One region of the Desulfitibacter alkalitolerans DSM 16504 genome, then DNA from elsewhere that is predicted to be linked to it. Evidence: riboswitches for the same ligand, from Rfam matches in the RefSeq annotation. Region 1 holds a riboswitch; each other region holds the start of a gene.
What was found. Region 1 has a riboswitch for cobalamin ahead of ilvN (acetolactate synthase small subunit). Riboswitches for the same ligand answer to the same signal wherever they lie in the genome.

Region 1 (10,759 bases):
TGGGGCCAGGGGAACACTCTAAAAATGGAAGACACCCTATAACGGGGCAACTGGAGGAAATGGAACATTCCCTTGGTAGACACCTTTGGCTATATTTTCCCAAAGACATCCCAGGACTGTAAACCCTTTTTAAAAAAGATAGCATATTAGTTATTGGCTTGTGGATATGCCGCTCATGTGGACTTGTGGACAGCTGCTGCGCACCTGCCCACAGGGTCCACAATCGCTTGGACAATGCTAAAGCATTGCCCACATACCCACAAGCCCTGCTACGATGAATAACTTGTTGTTGTAGTTGTTAAAGATCTACATTAAAAAATGAGCAATGTCCCAACTGGAAATTAACGTCCAAATCGGGGGCTGCTCATAGTATACAAGGAGGTTAAATGTTGAAAGGCAAAATTCTTGTTGTGGATGATGAACAAAATATTCTGGACTTGGTGGTTTATAATTTACAGGCTGCTGGGTATAAAACCATTACTGCAGCAGATGGAAAAGAGGCTATAGAAAAGTATCGTTCAGGACAGCCTGATCTAGTTATCTTGGATGTAATGCTCCCTGAAATAGATGGACTTGAGGTCCTATCTACCATCAGAAAAGAAACACAAGTCCCTGTGATTATGCTTACTGCAAAAAAAGAGGAAATTGACAAGGTGCTGGGACTGGAGATGGGTGCTGATGATTATCTTACCAAGCCCTTTAGTCCAAGAGAGCTAACTGCAAGGGTAAAGGCCATTTTACGAAGATCTGGCGAAAATGAAGTTAAGACCACCCAGGGTACTATTGTAAATGGAAAATTAAAGATTGATACAATAAAGCATCAGGTGTTTTATGGGGACAAGGAGGTTGATTTAACAGCAAAGGAATTTGATTTGCTAAAGCTCTTGATTACCAATCCGGGACGGGTCTTCAGCAGGGAGAGCCTGCTCCAGAGCTTGTGGGATTACGACTACTATGGTGACACCAAGACAATTGATGTTCATATTAGACATTTAAGAATGAAAATAGAAGAAGATCCGGCTAACCCTAAATTCATTAAAACTGTTAGGGGAGTTGGCTACAAATTTCAGGAGTAAATAGTATGGGTAGATTATTTCAAGGGATAAAAGGGAGATTAATACTAATCTATATAATTATAATTTCTTTCTCTTTTCTTTTACTGGGATTAGCCTTAAAAGCTCCGCTGGAAAAATACTATATGCAAAACATTGAACAAAGCCTTTTAGCAGAGGCTATTCTAGTAAGAGAATTTTTAGGAGAAGAGGCTTTTTTAGATTCTCCGGAAATTGACGGCTATATTAAAAAGGTGGCAAGGGATATTGAATCTAGAATAACCCTTATTAATAAAGATGGAAAGGTTCTGGCAGACTCCCATGAATATGCCAAGCATATGGATAATCATATTGACCGTCCTGAGGTTAAAAAGGCCCTGGAAACTGGAAAGGTTGGGGTTTCCACCCGCTATAGTGCAACTGTTGGAGCGGATATGCTCTACCTGGCGCTGCCGGTACAAAATGACAACCAGATTCTTGGAGTTGTTAGATTAGCATTATCATTAACTCAGGTTCAGGAAAATATAGATAGAATAGGGTATACTATAGGACTCAGCATTCTTGTAATAACAGCTATAGCCATCCTGTTAAGTCTAAAGCTTGCCGGTACGATAACCAGGCCTATTGAAGAATTAAACTATATTGCTGTAGAAATAGCCAAGGGAAACTGGGGTAAAAAGGTGTTCCCACGAACCTCTGATGAAATTGGTAATCTGGCAACGTCGTTAAATTATATGACAGACACCATGCAGGAAAAAATAGGGGAGTTGGAAACAAGTAAAGGTAAGTTAGAAGCTGTTATAAACAACATGTTAAGCGGTATTCTTGTATTAAGTCCCCGGGGAAAGCTTGAGATGATAAATCCTTCTGGAAAGAAGCTTTTGGGAGTCAGGTGCAAGGATTTTAATAAAAAGCATAGTTTTCAGGTTTTTAGAAATTACGGACTTACTACAAAAATTGAGGAAGTACTAAAAAGTGGCAGGCCTGCTAGAAGTGAATTAATAATAAACTATCCGTCAGAAAAGATTTTAGAGGCAGATTTAATACCGGTTATTACAAAAGGCAGGCTTTCTTCTCTTATTATAGTAATACATGACATGACAGAGATTAAGGCATTAGAGCAGCTAAAGACCCAGTTTGTGGCAAATGCATCCCATGAATTGAGGACTCCCCTTACATCTATTAAGGGGTTTGCTGAAACCTTACTTAATGGTGCCATGGAAGACGAAAAAATACGTGAAAAATTCATACGAATCATTGACTCTGAAGCTGATAGGCTTATGAGGATTACAGATTCTCTGCTTGACTTGGCAAAGGCAGAGGCAGGCAAATCTACCCTTGACAAGCAGGAAACCTTCCTTAAGCCTATCTTGGAGGATACTATATACAGCATTTATCCTGAGATAGAAAGAAAGCAATTGAAGCTTGAAGTGGAAATTCCCAATGAACTGCCAGGGGTTCAGGTGAATAGAGATGCCCTTACAAGAATACTAATTAATTTTTTGGATAATGCAATAAAATATACCATGGACCAGGGAAAAGTAGGGGTTAGGGTCAGTACAATAGATAATGAAATAAAGATAGAGGTATGGGATACAGGTGTTGGCATTCCTCAAGCTGATTTGCCAAGGGTTTTTGAAAGGTTTTACCGGGTTGATAAGGCTAGAACCCGGAATTTAGGTGGTACCGGGCTGGGTCTTTCAATTGTCAAGCATCTTGTGGAAGCTCATGATGGTAAAATTGGAGTTGTTAGTACTTTGGGTAAGGGCAGTACCTTTTGGTTTACCCTCCCATTAAATCGAGGTAGGAATTAGCAGATGTTTTAATTATACTCAAGTGATAGGAGCTGTCTTTTTTGAAAAAGGTTAAAGTCCAAGATGCTGTTGGAATGATTTTGTGTCATGATTTGACAAAAATAGTCCCAGGAGAATTTAAAGGCTGTGCATTTAAAAAGGGCCATGTTATTAGAGAGGAAGATATTCCTGAGCTGTTAAAGCTGGGCAAGGAAAATATTTTTGTATGGGAGCATAAAGAGGGAATGCTCCATGAGGATGAGGCAGCTTTAAGAATAGCCAGGGCAGTAGCTGGAGAAAGGATAGGCCTGTCAGAGCCTTCTGAAGGCAAAATAAACCTTGTGGCTAAAGTAAAGGGAATATTAAAAATTGATGTGGAGCGGCTAAACAGGATCAATTCTATAGAGCATATAATGTGTGCAACTATTCATGAAAACCAGGTTGTAGATGAGAATCAATTACTGGCAGGCACCAGGGTCATTCCCCTGGTGATAGAGGAAGAAAGGATACGATTTGTTGAAGCAGTATGTAATTCCAATCCCATTATCAATATTAGGCCCATTAGTTCAAAAAAGGTAGGCATAGTATCAACAGGCAGTGAAATATACCACGGGAGAATAAAGGATAGATTTGGCCCAGTTGTGAAGGATAAGGTTGAAAGGTATAATTGTCAGGTTCTGGGCCAGACAATAGTTGATGATAAGGTTGAGATGATTTTAAAAGCAATTAATGAATATCTTGTGTTAGGTGCAGACATGGTTATAGTAACAGGAGGGATGTCAGTAGACCCTGATGACCTTACACCCCTGGCTATTCGTAGTACAGGCGCCCATATTGTCTCTTATGGTGCACCGGTCCTGCCAGGTGCAATGTTTTTATTAGCCTATCTTCATGGTAAAACTCCTATTATGGGATTGCCAGGGTGCGTTATGTACTCCAAGACAACAGTATTTGATCTCATACTGCCCAGGGTATTAGCTGGCGAGATATTAAGTAAGAACGACTTATCCAGGTTAGGCCATGGAGGCCTGTGCACCACCTGTCCGTCGTGCACATTTCCCGCTTGTTCCTTTGGAAAGGGGTAAAAGGTAAATGGTTATAGGTCCTAGAATATGGAAAACAGGCATAGCCGTAGCTTTATGTATATTTTTGGTCCAGTCCTTGAATTTAGGTCCCCCCCTTTTGGCAATAGTAGCTGCCATTCTTACCATTCAACCATCAATCACCAAGTCCATTGCTCAAGGTGGCAACAGGGTAGCGGCTACTATTATTGGGGGGATAATAGGCTTTATTATTGTCAATTATTTTGGAGCCCATCCAATAACGGTGGGTTTGGCTGTAATACTTGCCATAACCATTTCAATTAGGCTCAAACTGCAGGAGGGCATAGTTATAGCTGCTATTACTGTGGCTGCTGTCATGGTTGATGTAACGGGAGACCCAAAGCTTTTTGCTCTTCATCGACTAATAGAAACTCTGGTGGGAATTGGAGTAGGTGTGGGTGTAAATCTCGTATTTTCTCCTCCCAACACTGAAAAGACCTTAATTGAGGGATTAACTGAGGTTAACCAGCATCTAAAAAATCTTTATGTTACTGTGTTAAATGGCTTTATATCAAATAATGGATACGACCAGGAAAAGCTTGATAAGGAAATTACAGAGGTAAGGGGTAAACTAGAGGATATCCGCAGGAAAATGTTTGAATTTAAAGATGAAATAGGATACAGGAAGGTATTAAAAAGCCAACAGGTTAAGAAATATGAGACAGTGGTAACAAGCTTTAATCTTATATTCGAAAGAATTTTAGGTATCTACTATACTGAGTTAAATCGCTCCCAAAGGGACATAGATATTGAAGGAGCTTCAAAGGAATACAGGGATATTCTGGAGACATTGCAAAAGCTCTTAACTACTACTGTTAGCATGCAGGAAAACCTGCTGTGCTATTTAACAAGCAAAAATGTGGACCTGTGTTTGTATTTAGAAAACTGTGGGCACCAAAGCACTGAGCTTGTAAAGGATCTTAGATGGCAAATAAATAAGTGGCACTTAACTGATGAGAACAAGAACAATTCCGTTTCGCTTATGGAGATATCCAACATTGGATATGAAATGGAGCAGATAAATCATCACCTTAAACGCATTACAGGTGCTTTGAAACAGCTTATTGAAGGGGAAACTGTCAATTCTGAAGAAGGATTTATAAAATGGCTGACAGCAAGGGTGTTTACTAGGAATAATAGAGATAGTTGAAATTAAGAGGGCTAATGTTAAGAGCTAACAAATAATTATGAGGAAATTTTGAAGTTTGTATGTATCTTAAAGGAATAGGTTTACTTTAAGAGAATAAATAAATAATGATAAACTTAATATGATACTTCTATTATTAAAAAGGGGGAGGGGTTAAAAGTGAATAAATGGAAATGTGGTAACTGTGGTTATAGGTTGGAAGCTAAAGAACCTCCGGAACAATGTCCTAGCTGTCAACAGAAGTGTACGTTTATAGATGACAATTGTTATACTCCAGATTGCGGCCTGGTTGAAAATAAGGAGGTATAGATATGTGGAAAGTATTCAAAGCTGAAGAGGTTGTTGATTTTGCAGTGCAAATTGAGAAAAACGGCCAAAAGTTTTATGAAGCCCTTGCAGATAAGCTAGACAACAGGGAGCTGAGTTTGATTTTTGCTGATTTGGCAAATCAAGAGAGTAAACATATAGTTGATTTTCAAAGGCTTCTTGGTGACTTAAAGGCTGCTCCTTTAAATGAAAGCTACCCAGGGGAGTATGAGGAATATGTAAAGGGCCTTGCTGAGAATCATGTGTTTATAAAGGGAATAGATGAGGCCATCAAACATATTAAAAGTCCGGTAGATGGTATAAACATGGCATTAAGCTTTGAAAAAGACTCAATAATGTTCTTTCAGGAGCTAAAAGAGCTGGTTTCCCCAGGGAATGCAGGTGTAATTAACAACCTTATTGCAGAAGAAAAGAAGCATATATTAAGGCTTATAGAGCTAAAAAAGATGTACAGCTGCGTTTGTTTCGGTTGATTTTTATTTGATTTTCTTTAAGAGTTTTTTTGTTTGTTTAAGCTGTTTGAGAAGAATAGGGTTATTGTTATTTTTGCTTTCGGTAGATTGCAGCAGCTTTTCATAGGCCTTACCTTGTTTTACAAACTGTTCTAGCTTATCTTTGGTTAAACTCACAATTTTCACCTGCCAAAATGTTCTATGTTATATATATTGCCGTTTTATAAAGAATTTAACCTCAATATTTAGAGAGAATGTAAAAGAAATTTTTTTTAAAAGAAGGATTATTAGAAGAAGTGTAGAACTTTATTTTATAGAGTAAAAATTTAAAAGTGATGTCTGGTACAAGATGTTTAAAAGGGAAACCGGTGAGAGTCCGGTGCGGTCCCGCCACTGTATTGGGGAGCTTTTTTACAATATGCCACTGGGATTTCTGGGAAGGCGTAAGGAAGCGAGGAACCTAAGTCAGGATACCTGCCAGGGAGCAAGTTAACGAAAGCCTACGGTTGATAGGAGTTTCTTTGAGCAGTCATTATTCTCCTCAGCTTATTGGTCGAGGAGTTTTTTATTTCCAAACCTAGTTAGATAGCTCTTCAAAGTTTGGCCGGTTCTGTACTATTTTACAGTAAACCGGCATTTTTTTTGTTGCAAAAAAGCTATACTACCTTTATACTTATCAGAAAAAAGAGGAGCATGGCTATGAAACACATACTTGCGCTTTTAGTTGTAGACAGACCTACTGTTTTATCCCACATTTCAGGGTTAGTGAGCCGCAGGGCATTTAACATTGTAAGTATAGCTGCTGGACCAACTGAGCAGGAAAAGGTCACAAGAATAACCCTTGTGGTTGAGTGCGATGAAACCGAAATACATCAGGTTATAAACCAAATGGAGAAGCTGGTAGATGTTATTAAGGTGAAAAACTTGACTGCTGAGCCTTCACTGGCTAGAGAGCTCGCACTAATTAAAGTTAATGCCCTGCCGGAAAAAAGAAGTGATATTGTTGATATAGTTAACATTTTTCGAGCTCACATAGTTGATGTAACCAGAGAAACCATGGTTGTAGAACTAACAGGTGAAAGTGACAAAATAGATGCCTTGTGTGAGGTTTTAAAAGACCATGGGATTATAGAAGTGGTTAGAACCGGCAATATTAGTGTAACCAGGGGACCAAGATCTGTTAAAGCCTACTAACAAAAAATCATCAACCAACATACTTCTACTGCTAAAAAATGCAATAAATACCACAATTAGATAATCATAAATAGCTGCCTTCTACGGGAAAATAAGTAAAAAGGAGGCATCTAGTAATGTTATTTAAATCCAAAAGCAGAATGCGAAAGTTTAACTGGTTGGCAATTTTAGCATATCCAATTGCGTTTATTAAAGGATTAATAGTAGGAAAACTACTGGGCAGATTAAAACTTGGCAGAAGGTAATTCAAGCAATCTAAGAAATGCTGCCTCCCTCATGGAGGATAGCATTTCTTTTTATTAATCTGGTGATTGCATAATTGGACCTAGATGTTAATTTTTTGTGAAGAAATCAATCCAAGGTAGGATTTTTCCAAAAAAAAGATAATATCTATAAGTAAAATAATTTAGCAAGGAATTGGAAACCCTATTGCTATAACTGTTAAGGCGTTGGTTTTTACAAAGCCGATAAATTATCACGAGGAAGGAGGTATTTTAAATGTGTGAAGGTTGCAATTGTCAGGAAGCACAACAAGAGAAAAGAACCAAATGTGAAAGCTGTGGCTATGAGGGAGAACCTTTTACAGTATGCCCAAGCTGCGGAACATAAGTTGAAGAAGGTTTGAGGAGAAACTATAAGTAAGGGTGGGTTTATAATGTGGAAGTGTTCAGTTTGTAATTTTATCTTCGAGGGTGAAGATGCACCTGAAAAATGCCCTAAGTGTGGTGCTCCAAAGGAAAAGTTTAGCAGGCTAGAGGAAGCTGCAGAACAAAAAATTGTTGGAGCCAGGGAAACTAATCATCTTTTAATGACCTCTATAGATTTATTAGATGAATTGGAAGCTATAGGTGAACGCGGGGTTGAGATTAATCTTGACCCTGGATGTTTAGGCTATTTCACAAAGCTAAAGGAACAGGCGAAATTATTAAAACAGAACTCTCTAGCAGAAATAGAGGTTCATGTTAAAAAGGATAAATGGGGCTAAAATTAAACCCGACAGTAAATGTCGGGTTTAACCATTAAAATTCCTTTATTGCCTCTGTTGGGCAAGACTCCACCGCTTCTTTCGCACATTCCTCTTCGTCAGCAGGCACCTCATTAACTTTTGAGATTGCCAGACTTCCATCGTCATTCCAGTCAAAAACTTCTGGACAGATATCAATGCATTCGCCACAAGCGATACAAAGATCATCGTCAACTTTTACGCGCATTTTAATCGTCACCTCCTAATTTAGCCTCTCTAGTGTTAACGTAAGTTGGTAAAATAATACCTGACTTTTAGCTGTTTTTTCTAATGGTTGGCCTGTACATATCAAGAACTCCAAGGGTAATATGGGCAAGGCCAAACCCTACTACCCCGGCACCCAAAGCTGTCCCGCCTAAAACAGTAGCTCCTACACCAGTAACAGCTGCACCTAATCCTGTAACTACCCAGCTAGTGGTTGTACTTTTACTTTTAGCCATTTCCTTACCTCCTAAAAATTTTAATATAAAGCAAATTATTGTTTTAAAGCAACCTTAAATTAAAAATTGTTTTATTATCTGTAGTTTGGCTTTCTACAATAAATTTAAGCTATTATATATCTGGTGTTTTAGTGTTATTTGAGGAAATAATTATCTAATTTATAAACTATAGGAGGAATATCCAATCTTATAGGTGAAATAATAACTGTTAATTTTTAAGTACTTGAGGTGCCGCATGAACAGAAAGAATTCAATCATATATAATGAATTAATAGCTGCCCTATCTCTTGCCTTAGATATGGACTGCAGCGGCAAGCTTTATCATGCCTGGAGAACCGGATTAATTTCTCTAGCAGTTGCTCAAAAATTAAATATTCCCAATAGTAATCATCTTTTTTATGGAGGGTTGCTTCATGATATTGGTGCTATAGGCCTTGATGATCATATTGTGCATCAAACACTAAAGCCAAATCCCAAATATAAAAATCTAATAATTTCCCACAGTAAAAATGGAGCAGAAATCGTTAAGCTTATACCTGGCCTTTCGGTGATTAGCAAGGCTATTTTTGATCACCACGAAAACTGGGATGGTTCAGGATATCCTAATAATAAAAAGGGTTCAGATATTTCTATAGGTGGGCAGATAATCTGTATAGCAGATGTTTTTGATATTATGGTTAGATTCTATCCAAGGGATGCCCGTGGGGATATAATAGGGAGAATGGCAAAGTATATAAATAAAATATATTCAGCTAACCTTTTCCTGGCTTTTGAAGAGACTATGAGCTCAGAATTCTTTGAAACCCTAAAAGATGAGCAAATGGTGGAGGATGAAATCAAGAAAAAGCTAAACCATGTTGCATTATCTGTGGACATTGACCATAACTCAACTGCTTTTGCCCTGGCTTCCATTATTGATACCAAACACAAATATACAGCTGGGCATTCCCATAGGGTGGCGATATATTCAGCTGCCATAGCCAATGTAATGGAATTGCCTGTTGAGAGGGTAGAAGGAATTTTAATAGCAGGAATGCTCCACGATGTGGGCAAAATATCTGTGCCTTCATATATTTTAGATAAACCTGGCAAGCTAACAGATAAGGAATTTGATATTGTCAGGCTGCATCCCAAGAATACCGCAGAAGTCTTGAGTATGGTTACAAATCTTAGGGACCTGGCACCTATTGCAGGAGGTCATCATGAAAGGGTAGATGGAAAGGGATATCCCCTTGGACTAAAGAAATCTGAGATACATCTGGATGCAAAGATACTTTCCATAGCTGATGCCTTTGATGCCATGACATCTATACGACCCTACCAAAAAACTAAAACCCCACTAGAAGCACTGCGTGTTATCCAGGCTGGAGCCGGCAGACAGTTTGACAAGGATATTGTGGAGATGTGTAAGTGCTTGTTAGAATCAGAAGAATTCATAAGGAATGGTTATAATGTTGCTCAGCTACTACATAGTTAAGGTAAAATAAAGCTAAAGGGAGTACCGTTGGTACTCCCTTTAGCTAAAATACAGGACAAGGAATATGCATAATAGAGTAAAAACAGCAAACATGATAAAAGCTTTATATACAGCAGAAGTGATATCCTGTTCATTATCAGGAAGATAATATTCCTGCAGCAATTTAGTTGGTTCCTTTGACGCCATTAAAGACACTCCCTTCTTGGTAAGGCAGAATTGTTACTTTTATTCTAGGATAGTATTACTAATCTGGCAACATCTATTTAAAGGATATTTACTTAAAAATGTCGAATATTAGACACTGGTGAACTTTCTTAAATTGACAGGTGGTGATTGCATGGCGCTGGTTAGTGTCCAGGATCTGGCGGCTAGTAATATTATGAAGGGGCCCATAGTGACGGTTGCTCCAGATATGACAGTAGAGGAATTGCAAAAAGAACTTGAGGAAAGTCAATGGGCAGCAGCATTGATAAAAGGTGAAGAGATGGGCTTAATACCAAGGGAAGAAATACTTTCACTGGCCAAAAATCATCATGGGTTGAGCGCTGCCGGGATAATGACGAAAAACATACTGCCAGTGCAGGCAACAGCTGCCCTGGAGGATATTATTTCACTTATTGGAGTTTTAGGAGAAAATGGCATCCTCCTTGTGGAGGATGAAAAGGGACCAGAGGGAATAATAATATTAAAGGATTTAATACCCATGATGTGGGAAAAAATAAAGGTTACAGAGGGGATTTTAAAGGCGGT
Region 2 (10,759 bases), 210 kb from region 1:
TTAAGACCCTGCAAAAAATCATGAAGCAGGACAAGGAACGGTTTATTGTGCCCAAAGGTGTCCAACAGGCAATTCCCATCAGCGCTATCTGGCCGGATGGGATTTTTCGCGTGGGCAACAAATTTTCCAAATCCTATCGCTTTGAGGATATAAACTATGCGGTAGCATCCAAAGAAGACAAGGAAGCAATGTTTTTGTCCTATTCGGAGCTTTTAAATTCCTTTGACAGCGGAGCAACCACCAAAATCACCATCAACAACCGCAGACTGAATAAAGCCGACTTTGAAAGCTCCATTCTGATCCCGTTAAAAGATGACAGGCTGGACGAGTACCGCAGAGAATATAACCGGATGCTTTTGGATAAAGCCACAGGCGCAAACAGCATTGTGCAGGATAAGTATGTCACCGTATCAGTAATGAAGAAAAATATTGAGGAAGCAAGGAACTACTTTTCCCGTATTAGCACCGACTTGATTACCCATTTTTCCCACCTGGGATCAAAGTGTGTGGAACTGGACGCGACCGACCGCCTGCGAATCCTGCACGATTTTTTCCGAGCCGGAGAAGAAACGGACTTTCATTTTGACCTGTCCGACACCATGAGAAAGGGGCACGATTTCAAGGACTACATTTGTCCCGATACCTTTGAATTTGAAAAAGACCACTTCCGCATGGGAAACATATTCGGACGCGTCATTTTCCTACGGGAGTATGCCAGCTACATTAAGGACAGCATGGTATCCGAGCTTTGCGACCTGAACCGCAATATGATGTTATCGCTTGACATTATCCCTATTCCAACCGATGAAGCCGTGCGGGAAGTGGAAAACCGGCTACTCGGTGTGGAAACCAACATTACAAATTGGCAGAGGCGGCAGAATCAAAGCAACAACTTTTCTGCTGTTGTGCCTTACGACATGGAGCAGCAGCGCAAGGAAAGCAAGGAATTTCTCGACGACCTGACCACCCGCGACCAAAGGATGATGTTTGCCGTTTTGACGATGGTGCATATAGCAGACAGCAAAGAGCAGCTTGACAGCGATACAGAAACCCTGCTTACCAACGCTCGAAAGCATCTTTGCCAATTTTCTACCCTGACATTCCAACAAATGGACGGACTGAACACAGTGTTGCCCTTTGGCCTGCGGAAAATTGACGCCATCCGTACACTGACTACAGAAAGCACGGCAGTATTTATCCCGTTCCGGGCGCAGGAGATTTCCCACAGTGGTGGTATCTACTATGGTCAAAACGTTATCAGTAAAAACATGATCATTGCCAACCGTAAGCACCTGCTCAACGGAAACTCCTTTATTTTAGGTGTTTCCGGCTCCGGTAAGAGCTTTACCGCCAAGAGGGAAATCGTCAATCAAATTCTTTCCAGCGATGACGACATCATCCTGATTGACCCGGAGCGCGAATACTCATCGCTTGTCAAGGCGATGGGCGGCGAAATTATCCATATCTCGGCAACCTCTCCGAATCACATTAACGCAATGGATATGAGCAAAGACTACGGCGACGGCGCAAACCCAGTCATCCTCAAATCCGAATTTGTCCTTTCCTTGTGCGAGCAGTTAATCGGAGGACACAACCTGGGTGCAAAGCAGAAATCTTTAATTGACCGCTGCACTGCCAGCGTCTACCGGACGTATCTGCAAAGCAATTACCGTGATAAGCTGCCAACCTTGCAGGACTTTCATGCGGAGCTGCTGAAACAGTCGGAACCGGAAGCACAGGAAATCGCCCTTGCTATCGAGCTGTTTACCAGCGGCAGCCTGAACACCTTTGCCAAGCCTACCAACGTGGATGTCAACAACCGCCTGATTTGCTATGACATCCTTGACCTGGGCAAGCAGCTCCTTCCCATCGGGATGCTGGTGGTTCTGGACAGCATCTTGAACCGTATTACACAGAACCGTGCGAAAGGCAAAAACACCTTCATTATCATTGATGAAATCTATCTGCTGTTCCAGCATGAGTACAGCGCCAACTTCCTGTTCACGCTCTGGAAGCGTGTCCGAAAGTACGGCGCTTTTTGTACGGGAATCACTCAAAACGTGGACGATCTTCTGCAGAGCCATACGGCCCGCACCATGTTGGCAAACAGCGAGTTTATTGTCATGCTCAACCAGGCTTCCACGGACAGAATGGAGCTTGCCAAGCTCCTGAACATTTCCGACCTTCAGCTTTCCTACATCACCAACGTGGATGCGGGGAACGGTCTGATTAAGGTGGGCAGTTCCCTTGTGCCCTTTACCGATCAATTCCCGCGCAATACCAAGCTCTATAACCTGATGACCACCAAGCCGGGCGAACAGGCCCAAATCTGACAGAACCTTATACATGCAAACGGCTGGCCGTACCTTCGGTCAGCCGTTCATCTATCTTATGAAGGAGGAAAACACAATGGAAACCATACGGTTTGCAAGTAAGGAGCATAAGGCTTTTTATTGCGAAATGCTTATTAAAACCCGCAATGACGACGCCTATCATCGGGCATTTTTCTATGCGATGGGAATTTGTGCTGAGACAAGACACAATATTCGATCACTCTTTGACTTCAAAAACGGCGGGATTAACCCGGATGGTCTTTCGGACCCGTGGCAGACGGGCAGTACGCGCCGCCTGTGCCGCTTGGCCTTTAACCTCTGGAACGGCTTTACGGAGGAAGGAAAAGAAAACCGTTCCACACCCTATGAGTTGTTTGACTGCGGCTTTGCACCGTACTTTTTTGAGGCTATCCGTCTGCGCTATCCCGAATATTGCCGAAGCATGGAGTGCACCATCCGTCAATCCGCAATGGAACGGTAAAATCAGCAAAATTTTGAAAGGAGGCGCGCGCGGTGAAAGAGATCAAAACCAAACAAACCCTAAAGGATATTAAGGCACTGGATAAGACGACAGACGTGTCCCGCAGGATGAAAAATGCCTATATCCGCACCAAAGACCAAGCAGAACATCTCGGACATAACGATAACGGCAACTATGTGGATGATGCCGGGAATAACATCCATGAGGGTGCAAAAGTTGTTATCCAGGAAACCGGACATACCGCAGGAAACTACGGCAAAAAGGCAGTTGAAAAAATAAAGGACCGTCGCGCTCCGGATGCAGATGCTCCTCGTTACCACGATTCAAACGGTGAGAATGTGCGGCAGACCCCCACAAGTGAAGTGAAGGAATCAGCACACAGGGATGTTGTCCAGACTAAAACAAAACCGGCAACGGAACTGAACACAACTTCGGTCAAAGCAAAGGAAGCAGTAAATCAGAACGTTTCCCAACCCGGAGCAAAGCAGGCGGCAAAACACAATGCTATCCCATCCAAGGCAAAGGAAACCATAAAACGGAAAGTTACCCTGTCCAGACCAAGCGAATTAGCAAAACGCAGGTTCGTTCTAAGCAGAGCGAAACAGCGATTTTCTCAAACCATTGAAATCCGGATGGCAAATCAAAATATCGGTCAAATACAATCACAACAGATATCCGAGCGAATACCTGCTCAACGTCCCCTTTTTCAACCAGCCAGGAAAGCAGCGGCACAAACCCTCCACACCTCCGGTAAAATAGGACGCACCATAAAGCAATCTGTCGAAACTGGCGGCAAAACCCTAAAAGAAGCCGCTAAAGGTACGATTAAATCAACGCAAAGATCGGTTAAAACCGCCGAGCATACTGCTAAAGCTGCTGTTAAAACCTCACAGGCAGCAGCAAAAACCGCCGCCAAAACCGCACAGGCTGCTCAAAGAGCGGCCCAGACTGCACGATTAGCGGCAAAAGCGGCGGCTGTTTCTGCAAAGACAGCAGTTAAGGCAATGCTGTCTGCTATAAAGGCGATCATCGCGGCAGCCAAGGGCCTGACCGCCTTGATTGCCGCTGGCGGCTGGATAGCAGTGACGATTATTCTTGTGATATGTCTTGCGGGGCTTTTATTAGGCTCAGCATTCGGAATATTCTATTCCAATGAAAGCCCCGGCGGGAACACTCCGGTTATGTCGGAGGTGGTCAATCAGCTTAACAATGAATTTGCGGCAAAAATAGAACAGATAGAAAATGAAAATCCACATGACACCCTGGAGCTGTCCGGTAGCAATAGCATCTCCGCAAGCCAGTGGCGGGAAATCTTGGCGGTCTATGCGGTAAAAGTAACCGTCGATCCGGAAAACGGCATGGAGGTTACCACCCTCGACGATGCCAAGGTGGGCATCCTGCGGGACGTCTTTTGGGATATGAACAAAATCGACTATTGGATAGAAACTATTGTACATGAGGAAACCGTAACTACCACTGACGAGGATGGCAATGAAACCACCGAAACCATCACCACCACCGAAACCACCCTGCATATCAATATAACCTCCAGATCCTATACGGACATGATTACCGAGTACAGCTTCAATCCGGATCAGGTAAAAATGCTAAATGAGTTGATGAAGGACGAATACCGACATCTATTCATGCAGCTTATCGGCAGTTAGACGGATGTTGCCTATCCCCACAGGAAATCGCGGTCCTGACGGAAAACATGGGAAAACAAACAAAATAGTTTAATGACCAAATTAAGTGGAAAGGTGGAAAAACAGATGAACTTGGAAGAATTAAAGGAAATGGAATATATAAAATGCGTGGGTTTATTAGCTGAGTTGATTGACCTGGACACGGATGCAAAAGAAAAAATCCATAAGAGCTTTCAAAATATAGGGATTAAAAACTTTTTTCTTCATCTTGAATCGGTGGACTTGCCTACTGAGATTTCCGAGAAGTTGAAAAGCATAAAAGCCATTATTGAAATAGTTGATGTAAAAAGGGGGCGGGCATAACATGAAGCAGGATATATTGCATACCGAGAATTTTTTAAAAGGGCTGACAACTTTAACAGGACTGCCCTACAAAAAAGTTCAGCAGTATGTAAAAGAAAATAACCCTTTTAACATCCTGGAGCATCCCCACATTATGGAACCAAATGATAGACAGCTTGAAAAGATAGGGCTGCTCAATGAGTTTATTGCCTCTTACAACATTCTGAAAATCTATGAAAGCAATGAGAAGGTCATGCTCAATTCATCAACCATAGCAGGCCAATATTTTTTAGCCCTTTTGGGAGGAATGAAGGATAAAGAAAGGTTTATGGTTGCATTTTTAGACAGCGGCAACAACATCATCGAAACAAAGACCATGTCGGAAGGGAGTATCGGACAAACAGCGGTGTATCCAAGAGAAATATTAAAATATGCCCTTGCCTGTGATTGCAATACAATGATTTTAGCCCATAATCATCCCGGAGGGTCCAAAAATTTTTCTCCGGAGGATAGGGCATTGACACAAAGAATGGTTGACATTTTTCATCCCCTTGAGATCAAAGTTCTGGATCACATAATTGTTGGCGGTAGAAGCTATACTTCTATGGCGGAAAAAGGGATTATCCCCTGCCAGAGCAAAGGTACAGCAAATTATGAAATGATAACATTAGGTCCAATACCTGCGGAAGAAAAGCGGAATAGGTTTAAACATACACACTTGCGTTAAATATTCAATCAAATCACAAAATTGTCAATACGATGTTATTCTAAAACTAAGGAGACAAGTTATAATGTCCTTTATTGCCTTGAGGTAAATTAGGTATATCAGCAGACGATCACAAAACCAGGGAGACTGTTACATTCTTAAACGTCCTTCCCTTCTGTAGATGTAAAAGCTATGCCATAACGAATTATTTCATTGACGTAATATATACTTGTGTGATAGTGTTATATTAAATTGAATATTTAAAATTACAGGTGACGTAAATTGTTTTTTCGTCTTAAAAGGGAAGTAGGTTGAAATCCTACGCGGTCCCGCCGCTGTAAAAGAGGAATCCCTCCAGGAATGCCACTGTTTGAATGGGAAGGCAGGAGGGGTAATGATGCTTGAGCCAGAAGACCTGCCTGTGATAATGCGCCAAAGAACTCTACGAGCGATAGGGGGTGTTTGACTGAAAGTGTATACTGTCTTTTTATAAAAGCCTCTTAATCGTAAATGGTTAAGGGGCTTTTTAGTATGCTTATATTAAATTACCATAAAAGGTATGTGATTTTATGAGAAAATCGAATATATGCTCAATGTTTCAAGCCATGCTTGCATCAGTGTTATTTGGTGCGAGTGCCCCAATTTCTAAATTGCTATTAGGCAATATTGAGCCAATTCCGATGGCTGCATTTTTATATCTCGGCAGTGGCGTGGGGCTATTATTGTTTAAAATTGTAAGGCATATGAACCATAATTTTATAGAGATAGAAGCAAAAATAGATAAAGGCGATATTAAATGGCTAATTGGTGCAATTATCGCAGGAGGTGTTATTGCTCCTATTGTGTTAATGTTTAGCTTACGTAATACTCCTGCGTCTACTGCTTCACTCCTTTTAAATTTCGAGGGTGTTGCGACTACTTTAATTGCTGCTATTGCTTTTAAGGAAGCCATTGGGAGACGTATATGGTTGGCGATTGCATCAATAACAACTGCAAGCATACTATTATCATTGAATTTAAACGGTGAATGGGGTCTTTCAATAGGTGCGTTAGGCGTAGTATTGGCATGTACCCTTTGGGGTATAGACAATAATTTCACACGGAATATTTCAGCAAAAGACCCCTTGATTACTGTTACAATAAAAGGGATTGGAGCAGGTGTTTTTTCGTTAATATTAGCTTTGATAATGCATACCAGTTTCCCGAATATCGGAACAATATTAGGAGCTATGTTATTAGGATGCTTTAGTTACGGATTAAGCATTGTACTGTTTATATTTGCCATGCGTAATCTTGGAGCTTCGCGAACAAGTGCCTTTTTTGGAACTGCTCCGTTTGTAGGAACATTGTTATCTTTCTTGCTATTTAGAGAATTTCCAAGTACTTTATTTTATATATCATTACCAATAATGATTATAGGTGCCATATTAATATTAGGTGAAGAACATGGACATATCCATATACATGAATCTATGGAGCATGAGCATCGCCACAACCATAATGACGGACATCACACGCACAAACATATAGATGGAGAGCATTTAGAACATACACATTTACATAAACATGCAACTATTGAACATTCACACAAACATACACCGGATACCCACCATAGACATGCGCATTAGCTATTTTATAGAGATTTAATACAATAAAATATGGTGGCCTTGAAAACTAAATATCAAAAACAGGTACCGGTAATGATAAATAAAATTGTTTACCGGTGAAAAGGGAAGTCGGGTGAAAATCCTGCGCGGTCCCGCCGCTGTATAAGTGTAATTCTTCATAATATGCCACTGGGAAACCGGAAAGGCATGAAGAGTAGTGATGCTTGAGTTGAGGGGTTTTATTTTTACAAAAAAGGAAGGCAAAAGGCATGTTGAATAACAAAAATCTAAAAATAGCGTTTTATGGCAAAGGCGGAATAGGTAAGTCAACAATAGCGGCTAACTTATCGGCAGCTTTTTCCAAATTGGGATTGAAGGTACTCCATATAGGGTGTGACCCGAAAGGAGATTCTACAAGAAATTTGACAGGAAGTAAAATACCTTCGGTACTGAAAGTGATTCAGGAAAAGGGAACAGAAATTGAAGAAAAGGACATTATTCATTCTGGGTTTAATGGTGTGGCATGTATCGAAGCAGGGGGCCCGGAAGCTGGAATAGGATGTGCGGGAATGGGTATAACCACCATGGCTGAAGAACTGAATCACCTTGGGATTGTTAACAAGCCGTGGGATGTAATTGTTTATGATGTTTTAGGAGACGTGGTCTGCGGCGGCTTTTCGGTTCCTATGCGAGAAAAATTTGTCGATGCGGTGTATATTGTCTCATCTTCGGAGTTCATGTCCATCTATGCGGCCAATAATATCATGAAAGGTGTGCGAAGGTTTTCAACCGGGGAAAGGAATCTTTTTGGCGGGATTATTCACAATCGGAGGAATGAAAACTCAAAGGATGAGATAGTAAGATATTTTGCTGAGAAGTCAAACACACAGGTTTTGGATGATATCCCTTTTTGCAATGAGATTGTTTTTTCAGAGCTGGAAGGGAAAACAGTTGTAGAAAAATTCCCTGGGTCTAAAGCTTGTAAAACTTTTATGAATTTAGCAAAAAGGATAAAAGAAAACCTAAATTATAGTATTCCAAGAGCAATGGAAGACATTGAATTGGAACAGTTTGGAAGAATAATGCTGCAGATGGAGATAAAGAAATGAGCATAAAAAAAACATCGATCACTGATCAGGACATTACTTTCCTAAAGAAAGCCATTTACAAAGAAAGCTGTCTGGAAAATATTAATTTGGCCTTATGTATTCCGGATGTTCACGTTTTGGCCGTTGGTCCGGAATCGTGCCTGAGAGTCCTATATTTTCGAGCCATGAGGCAACGGCAGAATGACAGATTTTGCATGCAAACCATGGACAGTTCGGATTTGGTTGCCGGCAGACATTTAGATATGGCAAAGATGGCTTTGCAAAATATGCTAAAGGATGAGAAGAATCATATCAAAGCGGTCATTATTTACATTTCATGCACAGATATTCTCATGAATAGCGATTTTGAGAGCATTATAAAATGCATTCAAGGAGAATACGGAATGCCTATTAAGCTTTTTAAAAGGGGACCGCTTTCCAAGAGGCGTATATTGCCGAAAGAGAGGCTGAGCAACATTTTTGCCGGGATATTGGATGCATATACCGGTAATGATTATATAAGTGAAGGAAATAATAGACCAATTATTAATATTCTGGGAGAAGAAAAACTATCTGAAGAGTGTGATTTGAAAACATTATTAAGAGAACAGGGTTGTTACAGCATTCAGGAGTTTTTAAACTGTAAAACCTTTGAGGATTTTAAAAACCTGGCCAATGGAACTTACAGCATAGTCACTCATAAATTTGGAATGAATATGGCGGCACATCTTGAAAAACGCTTTGGCATTCCCTACTGCTTTATTCCTTTAACCTACAGCAAAGATGAATGTGATACGGAATTAAAAACCATCAACAGGATAGTAGGTGATCGCCTATGAACAAATTGTGGAAAGCTATTCCTCCTTTTGCCGGTGACTATTCGGGTGTGTGCTCGGTTCTGTATGAATTAAACTCGCTGAATGTCCTGTATACACCAGGTGGATGCAGCCACCCCATTGTAGAAGTGGATGAAATCAGAAGCTTTAACGATATGTCCTTCTATAGGACAGACATGAATGACATTGATGTAATTATGGGAGTAGAAGACAAACTTATAGAAGAAGTAGAGTTGCTCCTTGCAAAAACTGCCAAAGTAGATTTTGTGTCAATAATCGGGACACCTGTCTCCTCCATTACGGGAGTACATTTTGAGAAGATGGCGGAAAAACTTAAGAGAAAAACCGGGATACCTGTTGTGTTTTTTAATACCGATGGTTTTGAAAGCTATGTTTCGGGCATTTATGACGCTTTATTGAAGCTCGCTGAAAGATTCACATTGAAGGGCGGCGAGAGAAATTCAAAACATGTCAATATTCTCGGATATACTCCACTTGCTCTTGGGCATAAACTCCATTTGGATGAATTGGTACAGCTACTGGAGAATGTGGGTGTGGAAGTACATTTTTTTGCCTCGGGGAAAAGTCTGGATATAATCAAACTGGCTTCAGAAGCAGCCGTGAATATTGTGATTTCACCCGAAGGTACAGGCGTAGCTGAATACCTCAAAAATGAGTTTCACATTCCTTATACAATGGATATCCCCGTAGGATTACATGGAATGGGAAGGGTATTGAATTCGTTGGAAAGACATCTTGAAATTAATTTTAATGAGATTGTGAAGGAAAAATATACGCTGTTGACTACGAATACCCTTAATAAAGATACAAACAAGAAAGTCCTGATTATTGGGGAACCTTTGCTATCTGTAGCCATAGGCGATTGTTTAAAACAAGATTTCAACATAGGGCAGATAACGATAGCTTCAAATATCAGCGATAAAGGAAAAGCCAGCCGGATTTATCAAGAGAGTACATTTTCGCAAGTGGTATTTTTGGAAAATGAAGAGGATGTACAGAGATACATAAGGGAAACTGAAATTGTGATAGCAGATCCGCTTTATGAAAAATTTTTTGGAGGGGAGGAACGAAAAATAACCTTTATACCATTACCTCATGTGGGCTTGAGCGGCAGGGAATTTGCCGGTTTGAAGTATGAGTATATCGGTAGAAACGGGTTTGAGTATTTCAAAAAATATATACTACCACAAATTTAACGATCAAATGGGAGGAAAGAGTTATGCGGAAAACTAAGGAATTTGTTAGAATGATTACTGCATTTGTACTGGTGTTATCAATGTTTTTACTGCCAGGGTGTTCAATCGGGCAGAAAAGCGCAGAAACAGGGGCCACAAATCCGAAGGCGGCTGATGAAAAAAGAACCATAACCGACACTACAGGTAAAAAAGTAGAATTGAAAAAGGATGTTCAAAGAATTGCTGTAGTACCCATTCCATGGGCGTCTATTGTGTACTCCATAGACGGCTCAGGTAAAAGGCTTGTTGGTATGCACCCGTCTGCAAAGCAATCTTATGAGAAGTGCATCTTAAAAACTATGGCACCGGAAATGGGGACAGCATCTACCAGTTTTGTAGATAACGATTTTGCAATCCATATGGAAGAAGCTAAAAAGCTTAACCCTGATATAATGATTGTCTGGGACTATCAGGAGAAAGAGATTGAGCAATTAAAAAGTTTAGGAATTCCAGCAGTGTCTTTG
Region 3 (10,759 bases), on a different contig from region 1:
AAAGCTTGCGGGGCTGACACCTGCCAAGGCCAGAAAATACAGAAACACCTTAAAACTATTGGAACTGGCGGACAAAGGCCTGAAAACAGCCGACATAGCAAAGGAAATGGATGTGCCGTATAAGGACGTACAGGCTCTCCGCAGGAGTGCCGCCAGCACACTTCGCTATGTTGAAGACAGGATCAAAAAAAATATTGATGCTCAGAACGATGCCATAGAAAACCGCGAAGAAAGACTGGGTAGTCATACACCAAAGACAGTGGGAGGTCCGAATGTGCGACCGGCAAGTGAATCCATCGTCGAACCGTATAGAGAAACGGTTATGGCCATGGTGAAGTCAGGCGGAAATCACAGAACGATATACCCGGTTATTCAGGAGATGGGCTATACCGGCAGCAGTAATGCCATTTATCAATATATTTTGAAACTGCGCAAGGAAGTTCCGGATCAACTCAATCGCAACCTGACCGAGATGCCTCCTGAAATGACACTGGAAAGCTATCCCAGAGACAAAATATATTCAGCGATTTTGAAAGAAGCATCAAATAGTCGACCAGGAAATGCAGAGAACAGCGAGCAGGACACAAAATCTGAAGCAACAAAGAAAACCCCTAAGGCTAATAACTCGCCTTTCAGCGCAAAAGTGACCGAACTGATTTTGGGGCCTGAAAAGGAAATACCTGAGGAAAAGGAAAAACCTAAAAAAAAACCAACTCTTCCATAAAGCAATAGAGATGTACCCGATAATCCTGATTCTCATCCAATTCCTTAAAGACGTGTATAACGTATTCGACTCCCGTGATGTCGGTGCGCTTGATATGCTGATTCATACATACAGTGAAAGCGATGTCGACGCTTTGGCGCAATATGTGAAGGGACTGTCCGATGATTATGAAGCTGTAAAAAACAGCTTAATTTATGGCGAGATAAGCAATGGCCCCATGGAAGGAGTCAACAGCAGGATCAAAGCAATCCACCGAAGAAGTTCGGGCAGAGCAGGCATTTTCTTGCTCAATGCGTACATGGTTTTGCCAGGCTAAAATACACAGAAATTGCAATATTACCCACGCTTATGAGCAAGAGCCTACAAAGATTATATTACCTATCCATTATTTCAATAGAAAATGTATATGTGAGTTTTAAAAACCGTGAGAGAAGGGTAGATGTGCTAGAGGATTTTAGCTTACATGTAAAAGAATATGAACTTTTAGGCATAACGGGTCCATCAGGCAGTGGCAAAACAACACTACTCAATTTAATGACCGGGTTATTAAAACCCGATAGTGGTAAGGTTAGGCTTTTTAACAAAGATATAAATACTTTGAAACAATCGGAGCTGTCTGAATTAAGGCTTAATTTAATAGGTTTTGTATTTCAAAATTTTTATTTATTCCCTAGACTTAATGCTCTGGAAAATGTAGCCCTACCTTTATACATAAACGGACTGAAATCAAAAGAGGCTCAGAAGAAAGCCAAATTATTATTAGAGTCATTTGGGTGTAGTCATAGATGTTTTCATTTTCCTGCTGAGCTATCTGTTGGAGAACAACAACGAGTTGCACTCGCTAGGGCACTTGCCAATGATCCACCATTAATAATAGCAGATGAGCCTACAGGAAATTTAGATATTAAAAATAGAGAAAATATATTTAATATGTTTGTTGAGATTAATAAGAAAAAAGCAAAAACAATACTATTAGTAACACATGATAAGGAGCTGATACAAATGTGTTCAAGAATTATTTCTTTAAAATAAAGTTCCATTGAACCGCAAATTAAAGAATTCATCTACTATTCCAACTATAGGTTGAAGTTCAAACTGTCCTCCATTTATTGGAGGTGGGTCAAAGTCACTGTAAGCTAATTCTAAATTTTCACAGGGGCTTATATTAACTGTTAGAATTCCATTTGGATTAACTACCCCATCAACGTCAAATATTATATTATATGATCCAGCTGTGTATATACCTTTAAAGTTGAAGATGATTATCAATATAGAGTGATAACTCGCATTGAAGACGAGCTAAAATTAAAATTGGAAGCTCTCGTAACGTCTTCCATTGATATATCTACAGATAGTTTGCAGATTACGCCTATTATTTAAGAGTCGTTAACACTAAATATGTCAAATGAAATTGAAACAGATATTCCTATAGAACTTAATGTAGAAATAAAAAATAGCTATTCAGACTTAGATAAGTTTTCATTGGATGTTTATAAAATCTTAAATAGTCTATATTCCTCTAGTCTTAAATTTACAAAAATAGAGATATACTCATTTTTCCCTGGTGATGGAGACAAGTTATATTTTTTTTACACTGAAGATACTGAAAAAACTTATTCTTTAGAAGAAGTTATGGAAATAGTTTATGTTAAATACTAGCAAGTTAAAACTATACTGTGAATGATAAAATAAAGTATACCATAGTATTGCATCTCTATTTTTCATAAAATTGCAAGTTCTATTTCCCTATTGCATTCCCAAGTAGCAACACAAAGAAGAGTTTGCGCCGTAAACAATAGTTCCACATGTGCGAAGTGAGCTGGTTCCGATTGAGCATAACATGAAGTTAATCCTAGGTTCTGCTTAGCTGTACGATAAAAAACTTCAATTTTCCAACGTTTAAATAATACCATCCATTTCGATTATGGGGACATTTTGCAATTGTCAAGTGTTTTTGGAATTATCTGGTTGCATTTTGAAAATATTTTTGGATTATGCTTTGGTGTTATTTCCATCAACTGCATAAGTCCTGTAGATTATTGGAGGAGAAATATGAAATCAAAGTCAATTTATATTTATTGGGTTTTAATAGTGCTATCAATAACAGGGTTTTATTCTCTTATATATTCAAATTTTCTTTTAGATATTAAGTTAATAAACAGACTAAACATTTTACATCTATTTTTAATATATTTTTTCCATTTGTTATTAGGTGTATCTCTGGGAGTATATAACTTTTATACCGAATATCTTAAAAAAGGTCAATGGAGTTTTAACTTCTTAAAAATGATCATACTTGGAATACCCTCATTAATATTATCAACTACTTTAATAGCTTATTTGCCCTTTATGCCAACATTGCCATTACTTGTATATTTATCACCTGATGGGCTGATGGTGTTTTTTAGAATAACCTTAGGTTATATAATTATTACATCTTTTTATAAAAAGCCATTTTAAAATGATTTCTTTACTGTACTAATGATTAACTCAACTTTCGCAGCTCAAATTTGCGAATAAAGCTTTGATATGACTGGGCAAATCGCCAATCCATTGCTGTAGTTGACAAAACAACGAAGTTCTTTCCATATTGGAAACTCTATTTAGAACGGCAAATACAAATACCATGATATTTTTTAAGGCAGTTCTTAGGTCAATATCTCTGACTTCATCACAGAACGTTCAAGATGCTGAAGAAAAATTAAATAAAGTAATTAGATTTTCTTTCTTGATGCTGTATTTTATAAACCACTGATTTCTATATGATGGAAAATCCTTAGTAAAATATTATAAACAAAGGCGAAACCCTGCACTTGGCAGGGCTTAAACGTATATTCATTAGATCCGTAATATATAATATAATTAAAATATGATATGTGGTATAATACATTAGGAGATAAGCAGATAAGCAGATAAGTTGATTGGCGATGTATTCAATTAATAATAAAGAACTCTTATTACCAAATAAAGATATCAGTGCTATCTATGACTTTTCTAAGACTTAAAAAAATAGCTAAGGTATATTTTCTATGAATAAGGAACTTATTAGGAGGTTGAGAAAAATGGCTTCCGATACAATTTTAATAAAAGAATTAAAAAGAAAAACCATACCGATTTTTAAAGAATATCCGGTTGATAAGGTAATACTATTTGGCTCTTATGCCAAAGGGGATGCTGCTAAATCTAGTGATATTGATTTATTTATTGATACTAATGGTAAATTAAGAGGTCTAGATTTTGTGGGATTAATTGAAAGACTTGCAGATGCCCTAGGGGTAGAGATAGATTTAATTGATAAAATGCATATAGAACCTGGCTCTTTAATTATTCAAGAAATTGAAAACAAAGGAGTAGTTTTATATGAAAAATCAAAAAATATTATTAAAAATAATTAAATATATTAATTCTATACTAAAATATACAAATAATGTAAATTATACTGAATTTAGAAACAATAGCATGATGGTTGAAGCATGTGTATTTAATTTAAGCCAGATTGGCGAACTGGTTAATAAATTAGACAAGGAATTTATATCAAACCATCCTGAAGTTCCTTGGTTTAAAATTAAAGGTTTAAGAAACCGTATTGTTCATGACTATGAGGGAGTAAACCTAAATCTAATATGGGATATTATAGATATTGATTTGAAAGTATTAAAAGAGCAATTAATGAGGTTAGACTCAAAAACTGAAGAATAATGTAAAGTATAGCCCTGCATTTGGCAGGGCTTAATCATTAATTATCTCTTTTAAAGCTGTGAGTGTATAATTGATTTCTTCATGGGTGTTAAACCAACCAAAGCTAAAGCGAACTGTCCCTCCTGGAAAGGTTCCCATGGTTTCATGTGCCCATGGTGCACAGTGTAAGCCTGAGCGGGTCATTATTCCATAAACTTGATCGAGGATAAAGCTGAGCTGGCCGCCATCCATATTCTTGATATTTAAGGATACACAAGGGGTTTGCCGTGACAAATCCCTGGCGCCGTAGATTTCTATTTCAGACAGGTCATTACACCCAGCTATGAAGTGCTTTAATAGGTCCATTTCATGCTGCCTGATTTTCTCCAGGCCGGTTCTCTTTATAAACTCAAAACCTGCAGTCAGGCCCATTATTCCAGGAGTATTGGGCGTACCGCTTTCCAATCTATCGGGAAATGCCTCAGGCTGCTCCAATAGATGAGATTTACTTCCCGTACCTCCCAGAATAAAAGGCTCCAGAACTGTTTCATCGTCCATGTCAATGCAAAGTCCTCCAACGCCTGGAGGTCCAAATAGCCCCTTATGCCCCGTAAAGGCCAGAAAGCTTAGATTTAACCTTTTCATGTCAATTGGTATGCTGCCGGCAGTTTGAGCTGTATCCAGCAAATATAAAAGACCGTGGTCACCTGCAATCCCGCCTATCTCTTCTGCAGGCTGCAGGCTGCCAAAAACATTTGAGGCATGATTTAGGACAATAAGCTTTGTATTAGTTTTAAGTGCCTTCCTGATTTTATCTGGATTAATAAAGCCGTCTCCATCTGCTTTGACGGTGGTATAATCAATTATTCCAGATTTTTTGAGAGCTTCCAAGGGACGGGCAACTGAGTTATGTTCTATGCTTGATGTGACAACATGGTCCCCCTTTTTTAAAACCCCTCTTAACACAAAATTAATGGCATAGGTTATGTTCATTGTAAACACAACCTTAGCCGGGTCAGGGCAATTAAAAAAATCAGCTATAACCTCTCTAGCTGCTAGGAGCTTTCTGCCGGCTTCCAGACCTAATCTATATCCTCCCCTGCCGGGACTTACACCTATAGTATTAAAATATTCATTTATTGCCTGAACTACTGTGGGTGGTTTGGGATGGCTTGTTGCTGCATTATCAAAATATACCTGTCTCATATCTTATGTGCCTCCTGATAGCCTGGTTTGCAAAATTTAATAAATTCCAGATTAATGGGGGATAGGGTTTTAGTTTTATTATAGGCTATATAAAAATTGCGTGTAGCAGGCATTTCCAGGATTTCATAGGTGTTAATTAGCTTGCTTTTTGCATAATCTCTTGCAGCAATTTCTGAAATAATGGAAAATCCCATGCCTTCCTTAACACCCTGCTTGATGGACTGGACATTATCAAAATATCCAATGACCTTTAAAAGAGACAATTCCAGCCCCGAAGAATGCAGTACCTTTTCTATAAATGCCTGGGTTCCTGAACCTGGTTTTCTAAAGATGAAGTTGTTATCTAACAAGCTGGTTATGGATACGGGAGTATCAAGTTTGATATTTGCAGGTGTAATAAGAACCATCTTTTCCTCGTGAATAGGAATGAATTCCAGTTTATCAGCATAAAAAACCTCACCCAGCATTCCAATGTCTGCTTCGCCATTAACCAAAATATCTGCTACTCCCAGAGAATCCTTTTGGGTAACGGTAAAATTTGTTCCTGGAAACCTTTTAATGAAATTTGCAATTAAAGCTGGAACCATGTATTGATTAGGCACAGTACTAGCGGCAATATTTATTGTGCCTACGGTTTTGCCGGTCCAGTCCTTCAGATCCCACATGGCCTTTTCCTTAATGTTTAGTATCTCCTTTGACCAGTAATATAATCTTTGTCCAAAGGGTGTGAGAGTAACTCTTTTGCTAAGTCTATCAAAAAGCTTTTGACCAAAGTATTTCTCAAGGCTATTAATATGTGTGCTAACTGTTGATTGACTTAAGAATAAACTGTCTGCTGCTTTAGAAAAACTCTGATGTTCAGCAACCTTAACAAAAGCCATTAACTGATGAAACTGCATAATAACCTCCATAAAAGAATTATCTCTTTTTATTCCATTTTATTGTATCTATTGTCTCGATATAATTCAATTGTTTTTTTAGATTAAGGTGTTGCTTTAAAGCTTGGTTGAAGGACCCAAATTATTTAAAAAAGAATGTCATTGAAAGGTTACTGTTTTCCGGCAATACTTTTTTTGCAGTGAAATCATTAAATAGAATAAAAATCACATTAGTACAAAAGTTACCTTGTCTATTTGACCATGTTTACGTTATAATAGGTATAATCTGAATATATTTTAAGAATAGGTGCCCGTTAGGGTTAAAAGGGAAACCCGGTGCAATTCCGGTACGGTCCCGCCACTGTAACCAGCTACAATCCGTATCATAACCACTGAGTCTTCGGGAAGGGATACGGGGAGGATTATCTGGAAGTCAGGAAACCTGCCTGTTTTTGAAGTTACATGAAAGACCCTCGAGGAAAGTGGTCAAATGTGGCAATTTCTAAGAATATTGCTTCTACCCTTGGGGTAGAAGTTTTTTTAAATTTGGGGACATTCCTTGACAAGAGGCTAGACAAATGATGCACACCAAAGCAAGGTTTTGGAAGTGTTATTCTGACTTCTGACTTCTGAAGAGGTGTGTCCCCTGGAGGTAGAAAACATGAGCTTCCCCCGTATATTGATTGCAGGTGTACAAAGTGGAGTTGGCAAGACGACCCTTACCCTGGGATTGTTGGCTGCTTTAAAAAGAAGGGGCATCAAGGTACAGCCATTCAAGGTTGGTCCCGATTATATAGATCCTGGGCTGCATTACCATGCAGCTGGTGTCAAAAGCCATAATTTAGACAGCTGGATGGGCAGTGAGGAGGTTGTTAAAACAGTCTTTGCTAGAAATGCCCAAAATGCTGATATTTCTATAATAGAAGGAGTGATGGGGCTATTTGACGGTGCCAGGGGAGAAAGGCTAAAGGGCAGTAGTGCTCATATAGCCATGATCTTAAAAGCACCTGTAATCCTGGTGGTTAATGTTAAGGGAATGGCCAGAAGTTGTGCAGCATTAGTTAAAGGCTACAAGGAGTATGTTTCTGGATTGGACCTCAAGGGAGTTATATTAAATAATGCAGGCAGTGACTACTATAAAACAATATTAGCTGGGGCCCTGGAGGATGAATTAGGAGTAAAAGTGTTGGGCTGCCTGGCAAAGAATAAGCATATAACCATGCCGGAGAGACATCTGGGACTGCTTCCAGCTGAGGAAAACAATGAATTAAGTTCAGCCATCAGCTTAATGGCAGACTTAGCTGAAGCCGAGGTTGATGTGGATGCACTCCTTGCAGCAGCCAGGGCCTCTGAGCCTGTAGAATTTAAAGAGTATAATAGTTCGAGCACGCCTCGCAATCAATATAAAAACACCTTCATTGGAGTGGCAAGGGACCAGGCTTTTACCTTCTATTATCAGGATAGCCTTGATTATCTCCAGGAGCTAGGGGCCAGACTTGTATATTTTAGTCCCCTTAAAGACTCCTCTGTACCAGATGTGGATGGGTTATATATAGGCGGCGGTTTTCCAGAGATGTTCATTAAAGAACTCTCTGAGAATCAATCCATGATTACCTCTTTACATAATGCCCATGACAAGGGGCTGCCCATATTTGCAGAATGTGGTGGCTTCATGTATCTTACTGAAAAGGTTGTGGATTTTCAAGGTAACAGCTGGCCTGGTGTAGGGCTTGTACCTGTTGAAGTGAAAATGACAAATAAACTGGCTGCCCTGGGATATGTCAAGGCATCAGCCCTGAAAAAATCCATTATTGGAGATTTGGGTGATGAAGTAAAGGGCCATGAATTCCATTACTCTGTCATGTCAGGAATACCAGAAGAAGACAGCGCTTTTTCTCTTGTTGGGGGCAAGGGTGCTGATTATAGAAGAGATGGATATGCCAGAAGAAACCTTTTTGCATCTTACGTCCATATACATTTGCGATCAAATCCAAAGGCAGCCCTGAATTTCCTGGATGCATGCCGGGAGTTAAAGCAAAGAAGATAAACTATTAAGTTAAAATACCAAGGGATGGAAGTGTAGCTGGTGGTCATAGATAACAACAAGGATGGGAAAAAGCTGCGCTCTGGATACACTACTGGAACCTGTGCTGCAGCTGCTGCCCAGGCAGCCTTGAAGCAATTATTAGAGCTAAGAAAACAAAAAATACACAATTTAACTCCAATAATCTTTCCAATTCATGTTGTTGCAGTTGATTTGCCCCAGGGAGGTACTGTCAGCATTCCCATAAAGAGCATAACTGTTAAGGGAGATATAGTAACAGCAGAGGTTATAAAGGATGCGGGAGATGACCCTGACATTACCAATGGTACAAGTATCTGTGCGTCTGTAGAAATCCTGGAGGCAAATTCTTTAGAGATACTGGAGCATAATAATGAAATAATTCTCCTTGGAGGAAAGGGTGTTGGCAGGGTAACCAAGCCTGGGCTTTCAGTACCAGTGGGGGAGCCAGCAATAAATCCTGTGCCCAGGAGGATGATTATACATGAGGTTAAAAAGCTTCTTCCCAGGGGTAAAGGAGTAAAGGTTACAATAGCAATTCCAGAGGGGGAAAGGCTTGCAAAAAAGACATTAAACCCCAGACTTGGTATTGTTGGCGGCATATCAATACTAGGCACCACTGGGATTGTCCGTCCCATGTCTGAGGAGGCATATGTGGACTCCTTGATACCACAGATTGACCAGGCAGCAGCCCTGGGACATAGCCTGATAGTTCTGACACCTGGTGGAATGGGTGAAAAAAAGGCCGTTGAATTGGGAATGCCCAGGGAGGCTGTTGTTCAGACAAGTAATTTTATAGGGACAATGCTTAAGGAAAGTGCTAAAAGAGGTATCAAGGGAATACTCCTCTTTGGCCACATTGGCAAGATTATCAAGGTGGCAGGGGGCATTTTTCACACCCACAGCAAAATAGCAGATGGCCGAAGAGAAATCCTGGCAGCACACGCGGCCATGATGGGTGCTTCTCCTGCTTTAATTAAAGAAATAATGGAGCTAAATACTATTGATGCTTCAATAGAGCTTATAAAAAGCCATGGTCTCCATGAAGTCTATAATACTATTGCCAGGTGGGCAAGCAAACGTTCCCTGGAACTTCTTGGAGAAGAGCTTAAAATTGGTACTGTAATGTATTCCCTGGACGGGGAGATAATAGGTTATGATGAGGAAGCTGTAACATTAGGGAGGGAGCTAGGTTGGCAGGTTTAGTTAAAGTCGTAGGAACAGGTCCTGGGCACGAAAGCTATCTTACACCCATAGGCCTGGAAACAATAAAACAGGCGGAAGCACTTGTTGGAGGACAGCGCCTTCTTGATACCTTTGCATCTAAAGGTCAGGAGCAGTTTTCTGTGGACAAGGAACTTAAAAAAGCCATTGAATATATTAATGAGCACAGACACACCAAAAGGATTGTGGTGCTGGTTTCTGGAGATACAGGGATTTACAGCCTGGCAAACTACCTGGCAAAGCACATCCCAGCCAATGATCTGGAGTTTGTGCCTGGAATCAGCTCCATCCAGCTCATGTTTGCCAGAATCAAGAAACCCTGGAATGAGGCTCAGATATTAAGCATGCATGGCCGCTCAGTGGATTTGGTAGTAGAAGCCGTTGAGCAGGCTCAGATAACTGCACTTCTTACTGGCAGCCCCTGGACACCACAGAGGATAGCTGAATATCTCCTTGCAAAGGGGGCAGCAGATATGCAGGTTATTGTAGGTAAGGACCTATCATATCCATGGGAAAGGCTGGTATATACAACTTTAAAGGCCTTGTCTAAGGATGAGGAAGACTATAGTAATAGTGTGATGGTGATTTTAAATGAGTAAATGGGTGTATATAACGCCTGGAATCCCTGACGAGGAGTTTATTCGGGATGAGGGTGTTCCAATGACTAAAAATGAAATACGGGTTCTATCACTGTCAAAGCTCCGGCTTTTTCCAGGGGCTGTAGTATATGATGTAGGTGCAGGCAGTGGTTCTGTAGCTGTGGAATGTAAAATTCTGGCAGCTAATGGCAGGGTATATGCCATTGAAAAAAATCCCCGGGGTATTGGCTTAATTCAGGAAAACAGCAAAAAATTTGGTGTGGATATAAATATTATTGAAGGGACAGCCCCGCAAGCAATGGCAGACCTGCCAGAAGCAGACAGAATATTTATAGGGGGCAGTGGGGGGAATCTGGGAGATATTTTAGAAACATGTGACAATAAGCTA

Region 2: linked by a shared signal. The riboswitch ahead of K364_RS0115905 (nitrogenase iron protein NifH) and the one ahead of ilvN (acetolactate synthase small subunit) in region 1 are both predicted to bind cobalamin.
Region 3: linked by a shared signal. The riboswitch ahead of K364_RS0117575 (cobyrinic acid a,c-diamide synthase CobB) and the one ahead of ilvN (acetolactate synthase small subunit) in region 1 are both predicted to bind cobalamin.

The regions. Positions count from the first base shown of each region.
Region 1 covers NZ_KK211102.1:121,064-131,822, reverse strand. Annotated here, with positions in the region: gene K364_RS0114875 (winged helix-turn-helix domain-containing protein) at 387-1,076, shown strand; gene pnpS (two-component system histidine kinase PnpS) at 1,082-2,866, shown strand; gene K364_RS0114865 (molybdopterin-binding protein) at 2,908-3,930, shown strand; gene K364_RS25765 (FUSC family protein) at 3,938-5,098, shown strand; gene K364_RS26970 (rubredoxin-like domain-containing protein) at 5,255-5,404, shown strand; gene K364_RS0114850 (ferritin-like domain-containing protein) at 5,407-5,895, shown strand; gene K364_RS26755 (hypothetical protein) at 5,899-6,051, opposite strand; cobalamin riboswitch at 6,198-6,370, shown strand; gene ilvN (acetolactate synthase small subunit) at 6,574-7,068, shown strand; gene K364_RS27635 (hypothetical protein) at 7,185-7,313, shown strand; gene K364_RS27630 (hypothetical protein) at 7,571-7,693, shown strand; gene K364_RS0114825 (rubredoxin-like domain-containing protein) at 7,724-8,053, shown strand; gene K364_RS0114820 (ferredoxin) at 8,088-8,279, opposite strand; gene K364_RS0114815 (hypothetical protein) at 8,347-8,532, opposite strand; gene K364_RS24325 (HD-GYP domain-containing protein) at 8,768-10,009, shown strand; gene K364_RS26750 (hypothetical protein) at 10,049-10,195, opposite strand; gene K364_RS0114800 (sigma-54-dependent Fis family transcriptional regulator) at 10,347-10,759, shown strand, end outside.
Region 2 covers NZ_KK211102.1:327,029-337,787, reverse strand. Annotated here, with positions in the region: gene K364_RS0115935 (VirB4-like conjugal transfer ATPase, CD1110 family) at 1-2,333, shown strand, start outside; gene K364_RS0115940 (PrgI family protein) at 1-4, shown strand, start outside; gene K364_RS0115930 (DUF6075 family protein) at 2,410-2,814, shown strand; gene K364_RS25815 (hypothetical protein) at 2,847-4,481, shown strand; gene K364_RS0115920 (hypothetical protein) at 4,587-4,823, shown strand; gene K364_RS24490 (JAB domain-containing protein) at 4,825-5,529, shown strand; cobalamin riboswitch at 5,762-5,945, shown strand; gene K364_RS0115910 (DMT family transporter) at 6,078-7,136, shown strand; cobalamin riboswitch at 7,181-7,371, shown strand; gene K364_RS0115905 (nitrogenase iron protein NifH) at 7,385-8,224, shown strand; gene K364_RS0115900 (nitrogenase component 1) at 8,221-9,042, shown strand; gene K364_RS0115895 (nitrogenase component 1) at 9,039-10,256, shown strand; gene K364_RS0115890 (ABC transporter substrate-binding protein) at 10,280-10,759, shown strand, end outside.
Region 3 covers NZ_KK211103.1:219,195-229,953, reverse strand. Annotated here, with positions in the region: gene K364_RS0117625 (transposase) at 1-724, shown strand, start outside; gene K364_RS26400 (transposase) at 666-1,040, shown strand; gene K364_RS0117615 (ABC transporter ATP-binding protein) at 1,166-1,756, shown strand; gene K364_RS0117610 (hypothetical protein) at 1,748-1,993, opposite strand; gene K364_RS0117605 (hypothetical protein) at 2,123-2,383, shown strand; gene K364_RS0117595 (nucleotidyltransferase family protein) at 3,787-4,119, shown strand; gene K364_RS0117590 (HepT-like ribonuclease domain-containing protein) at 4,085-4,423, shown strand; gene K364_RS0117585 (aminotransferase class V-fold PLP-dependent enzyme) at 4,454-5,608, opposite strand; gene K364_RS0117580 (selenium metabolism-associated LysR family transcriptional regulator) at 5,605-6,507, opposite strand; cobalamin riboswitch at 6,775-6,950, shown strand; gene K364_RS0117575 (cobyrinic acid a,c-diamide synthase CobB) at 7,148-8,533, shown strand; gene cbiD (cobalt-precorrin-5B (C(1))-methyltransferase CbiD) at 8,573-9,754, shown strand; gene cbiE (precorrin-6y C5,15-methyltransferase (decarboxylating) subunit CbiE) at 9,742-10,371, shown strand; gene cbiT (precorrin-6Y C5,15-methyltransferase (decarboxylating) subunit CbiT) at 10,364-10,759, shown strand, end outside.